DNA from 2 places in the Paenarthrobacter sp. RAF54_2 genome. Region 1 is predicted to be linked to the other one. Evidence: predicted binding sites of a transcription regulator. Region 1 holds the regulator's gene; the other holds the start of a gene.
What was found. The regulator LexA, encoded in region 1, represses DNA repair genes until DNA is damaged. The targets are predictions, from matches to a motif close to TCGAACANNTGTTCGA.
Positions count from the first base shown of each region.

Region 2: the regulator LexA is predicted to act here: its motif matches at 1,474-1,489, upstream of AB4Y87_RS20095 (LexA family protein).

Region 1 covers NZ_JBFRDV010000019.1:78,730-82,143, forward strand. Annotated here, with positions in the region: gene AB4Y87_RS18775 (ATP-dependent DNA helicase) at 1-1,412, shown strand, start outside; gene lexA (transcriptional repressor LexA) at 1,422-2,165, opposite strand; gene AB4Y87_RS18785 (LysM peptidoglycan-binding domain-containing protein) at 2,521-2,880, shown strand; gene AB4Y87_RS18790 (histidinol-phosphate transaminase) at 2,958-3,414, shown strand, end outside.
Region 2 covers NZ_JBFRDV010000022.1:63,223-66,636, forward strand. Annotated here, with positions in the region: gene AB4Y87_RS20090 (Y-family DNA polymerase) at 1-1,036, opposite strand, end outside; gene AB4Y87_RS20095 (LexA family protein) at 1,029-1,460, opposite strand; gene AB4Y87_RS20100 (ornithine cyclodeaminase) at 1,760-2,788, shown strand; gene AB4Y87_RS20105 (ABC transporter substrate-binding protein) at 2,868-3,414, shown strand, end outside.

The sequences.
Region 1 (3,414 bases):
AGTGCCCGCTCGCTGAGGAATGCTTCAGCGAGCAGGCGCGGGCCCGGGCGGCTGAGGCGGACGTCGTGGTCACCAACCATGCCATGCTTGCCGTCAGTGCCTTCGAAGGGCTTGCTGTACTGCCCGAGTACGACGTCGTTGTGGTTGATGAAGCTCATGAGCTGCAGGACAGGGTCACGGGGGCCGTCACGGGCCAGCTGTCCGTAGCAATGGTGCATGCTGCGGCTTCGAGCGCGCGTAAGCACACCGCCATTACCGTAGACGCCCTGAACGCGGCAGCCGACCGACTGGACATGGCCATTGCCGGAGTCCCCAACGGACTGCTGCCCAACGGGCTCAACGACGAACAACTGGACTGCCTGGACCAACTGCGTGATGCCACACGCGCTGCGTTGTCTGACTCGAAGACTGACTCTTCAAACGCGGTCGACGGCGGCCGGCAGCTTGCGCGCTCACGGCTCATGCTCATTCTGGAACTGTGCGAGCGGATGCTCGCAGCCAAGGAGAACCGCGAAGTGGTGTGGTTCTCCAGGAACAGCACCTTCGATCCCCAGCAGGGGTACTCCCCGCCGGATGAGACCGCTCCCGCACTGATCAACATCGCTCCGCTTAGCGTTGCCGGCCGGCTGCGGGAAGGCCTTTTCGCAGGGCACACAGTGGTGCTTACTTCTGCCACGCTCGCTATTGGATCCGCCTTTGAGCCTGCCGCCGGTGGCCTGGGGCTGATTGGAGAGGGTGCACCGAGCTGGACTGGGTTGGACGTCGGATCGCCTTTTGATTATCCGAAGCAGGGCGTCCTTTACGTGGCCAAGCACCTGCCCAAGCCCGGCAGGGGCACTTCTCCTGAAGCCCTCGATGAGCTAGAAGACCTCATCCGTGCATCCGGCGGGGGAGCACTGTGCCTGTTCTCCTCACGTCGGGCGGCCGAGGAAGCCGCAGAGGCGATGCGCCCACGTCTGGATGTGGACATCCTCTGCCAGGGCGAATCCACTATGGCAGCACTGGTGAAGCAGTTTGCCGATGAACCGGACACCTGCCTCTTCGGCACCATGTCCCTGTGGCAGGGCGTCGACGTCCCTGGCGGTTCATGCCGCCTTGTGGTGATTGACCGCATTCCGTTCCCCCGGCCCGATGATCCGCTGATGACTGCTCGCTCGCGGGCCGTTGCGCAATCTGGGGGCAACGGGTTCATGGCGGTGTCAGCTACGCACGCGGCAATTCGTCTGGCTCAGGGAGCAGGACGCCTCATCCGTTCTACCGGCGATAAAGGCGTGGTCGCCGTCCTGGACTCACGGCTATCCACCGAAAGGTACGGCGGGTTCCTGCGTGCCGCTTTGCCACCCTTCTGGGCAACGACGGATCGTAATGTTGTGCGCGGCGTCCTGGAACGCTTGAGCGGGAAGAAAACGTAGGCGAACGCCTTAGAGGGAGCGCAGGACCGAAACGACCTTGCCCATAATGGTGGCTTGGTCTCCCAGTATCGGTTCGTACTGCGTGTTCTGGGGGAGCAGCCACGTGTGGCCGTCCCGCTGGCGGAAGGTTTTTACCGTGGCTTCGTCATCCAGGAGTGCTGCCACGATGTCACCGTTGATGGCGTCATTCTGGCGCCGGACAACTACCCAGTCACCGTCACAAATTGCGGCGTCGATCATTGAGTCACCAGCGACCTTCAGCATGAACAGTTCGCCGTGGCCCACCAGTTGCCGGGGCAGGGGCAGGACGTCCTCAATAGTCTGGTCTGCGAGGATGGGGCCACCGGCCGCGATGCGTCCCACCAGGGGCACCATGGCGGTGTCGCTGGCACTGGCCAACTCCGTCACGGCGAGTCCACCTGCGCTACGCAGTGTGGTAGCTGCTTCGACTCCGGGAATTGTCCCGCCGTCAAGGGTCAAAGGCATGAGGACTTCCATGGCGCGGGGGCGCTTGGGATCTCTGCGCAGGTAGCCGAGCTTCTCCAACTGGGAGAGCTGATGGGTGACGCTGGACAGGCTCGCCAGACCAACGGTGTCACCAATTTCGCGCATGCTGGGCGGATAGCCGTTGTCATTGACGGACCGCTGGATAGTTTCCAGGATTTTCTTCTGCCGGACAGTCAGGCTTTTGGGACTCTTTTGAGGCTGCTGGCTCCGCAGGGGTACCCCGCCGCCGGTGGCTTTCGCTGCCATGTTCGCCAATGCCCTTCTGTTCCGCCCGGTCACGGTCTGAAGTGTGCCCGGGGATGTTGGATCTGAAAAAATGTCAGACCCTCCTGTTCCACTGAAACAGTGCCTGTTTCTTCACTCAAACCTAGGCCAGGCACAGGCGTTTATCAAACATTCGTTCTAGCGAGTCTCGACACCGTTCGTTGATAAGTGCTAAAAATGTCATAGCAAGGTTCGAATATGTGTTCTATAAAAGTTGAACCTGGCTCGGATGTTCGAAGAAAGTGTTCGAATATCCGAGGCGGGTCCAACGAACACAAGGAATTGGCAGCCGGCAACGGGCATCCGATGCAGGCAATCGCTCAGAAGGGCTCAGCTCATGTCCGCAATCTCTACGTTCCACGAATTCCGCAACACCCCGGCGCCTACGCGTCTCCGGCTTACCCGGCGCGGCAGGATCGTGTTCTTCGGCATCCCCGCCATGCTGCTGCTTGCCGCGCTGCTGAGCCTTGCCGGCTTCATCAACTCTCCGGCCAAGGCTTCGGATTCCCAGTCCCAACTGCAGCCGCCGGTGGCCGTCACGGTTACTGTCCAGCCCGGGCAGTCACTGTGGGGCATCGCCGGTGCGGCCGCGCCGGAGCGGGACCCGCGTGATGTCATCGCAGAAATCATCCAGTTGAACGATCTCCGCGGAGGACGCATCCAACCCGGCCAGCAACTGTTCGTTCCCGCCAATTGAGTAGCCAGACGGCCGTGAGTGGGCGTCCCTGGCGTCACAGTTACTCTGCAGTCGCACCGGCACCTTAAACTGTCTTGGTGAGTGACCAGCTTGAGCGACTTGACCGACTTCCCCTCCGGACCAACCTGCGTGGACTGAGCCCCTATGGCGCGCCGCAGCTTGATGTCCCCATTTTGCTCAACGTCAACGAGAACACCCATGGCGTGCCGGCCGATGTGCAAGCGGCCATTACCGAGGCCGTTGCGGCCGCGGCCATGGGCCTGAACCGATACCCTGACCGCGAGTTCACCGAACTTCGTGAATCCCTCGCCGATTACCTCGGTCACGGGCTTTCCGCGGACAACATCTGGGCGGCCAACGGCTCCAACGAGGTCCTGCAGCAGATTCTGCAGGCCTTCGGAGGTCCGGGGCGCAAGGCATTGGGCTTCCCTCCCACGTATTCCATGTACCCGCTGCTCGCCAGTGGCACGGACACTGAGTACGTCCGTGGAGTGCGAGCTGATGACTATGGCCTGGATGCGGCTTCCGCTGCTG
Region 2 (3,414 bases), on a different contig from region 1:
CTCCCTCGTGGACCTGGGCGAGGAGCGCGTGGGCTGCCCTGGTCAGCAGCACCGGCTCAGCGGTCGGCATCGGCAGGACCAAACAGACCGAGGGGAAGGACTTTTCGTTCGGGTTGAAGTGCGACGTCGCCGCGAAGGCCGTCAACACTTTCGCTTGCAGGTCGTGTTTGGCCAGCCGCGCGGAGGCCATTTGCGCGTACACGCTCATGACCTGCCGCAACCCCGCAGTAGTGGTGATGGGCGTGGAGAAGGACCGGGAGAAGATCAGCTGGTCCCTCCCGATCCGTTCCTCTTCCATCGGGATGCAGGGTGTTCCCTGCAGTTCCAGGACGGTGCGCATCATGACGATGGAGAACTTGTCTCGGATCGCGACAGGGTTTGCCCGGGTCAGGTCCAGGATGGAGAAGATGCCCATCGCGTTCAGGCGCTTGGTCAATCTGGTGGCCACGCCCCAGATTTCAATCACGGACAGCTTGGCCATCAGCGCTTCGCGCTGCTCGGCCGGGACTGATTCCCAGCGGCAGACACCGTTGAACGCGGGGTTGTTCTTCGCCCATTTGTTGCTCAGCTTCGCAAGGGTTTTCGTCGGCGCAATGCCAACGCAGACCGGTACGCCGACATGGCGCCGGCAGGCGGCTTTCATCTCCCGGCCCAGGGCCAGTAGCTCATCGGGTTCGCCTTTGACGCCAAGGAAGGCCTCATCGATGGAGTAGACCTCCAGCCAGGCTGAGTAGCGGCCCAGGAGTTCCATGACGCGGGAGCTAATGTCTCCGTACAACTCGTAGTTGCTGGATAGGGCCACCAGTCCCCATTCCTTGGCCCGGGGCCTGAGCTTGAACCACGGCTCACCCATGGGAACGCCGAGCTTCTTGGCTTCCGGAGAGCGGGTTACTGCGCAGCCATCGTTGTTGGAGAGCACAACGAGGGGTCTACCCTCCAACGCGGGATTAAAGACACGCTCGGCTGAGGCGTAGAAGCAGTTCACGTCCACGTGCGCTATCTCCTGCATGCGGTGCATGACCGCGGGCTTAGACATAATGCAGACACCGTGTCGCGACGCCCCAGATTGTCAGGTCCGAGAGCGCTGGAACCTTGATATCGGGGAAGTCCGGGTTGTCGGCCTGCAGGATGACACCGTGAGCGGTGATCCTCAGCCGCTTGATGGTCAGCTCGCCATCAAGGACAGCCACGACCACGGAACCGTCCTTGGGTTCCAGTGCGCGGTTGACGATCAGCTCGTCGCCGTCGCTGATTCCGGCCTGCTCCATGGACTGGCCGGTGACCCTGACGATAAAGGTGCTGGTCACGTCCTTGATCAGGTGTTCGTTTAGATCGATCCGCCCGTCAAAGTAGTCCTGGGCTGGCGAGGGGTAGCCCGCTGCCACCGCAACGGGTGCCAGCAACACCTTCACCAGAGAGAGTCCCGCATCTATCACACGGGGGCCAACTATCACGCCCACAACACACCTTTATTCGAATATATGTTCGATAGTTCAGTGTACTGCCGAGCTGCGACATAGTAAGCACCCCACCAAGTTGCAGCGGGTGTCCGTTGATCCGGGAGGTGAGTGACCGGCCGGCTGGAGGTGACCGGCCATGCCGTCGTTGGCTAGGAAGCGCGACACCCGTTCTCGGACCCACGGATTCTGAAAGAAATGTAACAAATCTTGCCAAACTAGTGACTTTGGTTCATTTGTAACGCATCATGGAATCAGCCGTTCCCGAGGACGCGAGCGGCACCAACAAGAAGGGAGCGCAGATGACGCGCTTTGTTGATGTACACAACATGATCAGCTGGGTCAGATCCCAGGGTCCGGAGACGATCATCAAAGATCTGATCCGCTACATGGAGGAAGACTTCCGCCGATGGGCGCGGTTCGATAAGACGCCACGGGTAGCCAGTCATACCCCGTATGGCGTTATAGAACTCATGCCCACCAGCGATCATGAGACTTACGGATTCAAATATGTGAACGGGCACCCTTCCAATCCTGCACGCGGCTACCAAACCGTCACGGCATTCGGCGTCCTCGCAGATGTCCAGAACGGCTATCCAACGTTCCTTGCCGAAATGACGATCCTTACCGCGCTGCGCACCGCCGCCACGTCCGCCATGGTTGCGAAGGCGCTGGCTCGACCGGATTCCAGGGTCATGGCCATGATTGGAACCGGCAGCCAGGCTGAATTCCAGGCACTGGCCATGAGAACGGCTTTGGGCATTGCGAAGCTGCGGGTTTGGGACACCGATCCGGCCGCAGTGCAGAAGTTCATCCGAAACATGGTTCCGCTTGGATTCGAAATAGACATGGCTTCATCTGCTCTGGAAGCCGTTCACGGCGCCGATGTCATCACGACGTGCACGGCAGACAAGGCCCAGGCCACGATCCTCAGCGTTCAGCACATTGCTCCTGGCGTCCATCTCAACGCCATCGGTGGAGATTGCCCCGGAAAGACGGAACTGGATCCGTTGATCCTGGAAATCGGTGACGTCTTTGTCGAGTACGAGAGCCAAACGCGGATCGAAGGCGAAATCCAGCAGATGCCGGCCGATTTCGCCGTTACCGAATTCTGGAAGGTCCTCCTTGGCGCCGCACCCGGGCGCACATCAGAAGATCAAATCACTATCTTCGATTCCGTCGGATTTGCTGTGGAAGACTTCGCAGCCCTGCGTTATGTGCGGGACTCCGTGGATGGTTCCGAGTTCTTTGAAGACATCGACCTCGTTGCCAATCCCGACGATCCCAAAGACCTGTTCGGTCTTGTCGGTGTCTTATCACCGATTGGTTAGGCGACTAACTCCGTCCACCAAATGCTTCCAGCTATGACTCCCAAACCCGGACCAAAATCCCCATCTCCCACGGAGCGCTATGCCCACCTCAATCAAGCCCTACTTACGTTCTTCCCTTCTTCTATCAGCAGCTGCGCTCATGGCCATTTCGATGGTGAGTTGTACCGTTCCCACCGGCGAAGGTGGTGACTCCGGGACATCCGAAGATGCCATCACGCTCGGTCTGTTGGCCCCACTCACAGGTGTGGCTGCTGCCGATGGCAAGCTCATGGAACAGGGTGCACGGCTCGCGGTCGACGAAATCAATGCCAAAGGCGGCATCGATGGCAGGAAGGTTGAACTCAAAGCCCTTGACGTACGGGACCAGAAGTCGGATGCGGTCTCGTCTGCTGTGACGCAACTGACCTCAGACCCCGATGTTGCGGCAGTGGTCACCGGCTACGCCAGCACTACCAACTTCGAAATCGATCAGCTCGCAGAAGCTGGAATTCCTTACCTGCTCAGCGGCAACAGCGCCCAAACGCAGGACATTATTGCCAAGAACCCCGAGAAGTACCCAGGTGTTTGGTCCCTTGCCCCTTCATACGAGGGCTACAGCACTGGAATCCCTGAACAACTGGATGCCT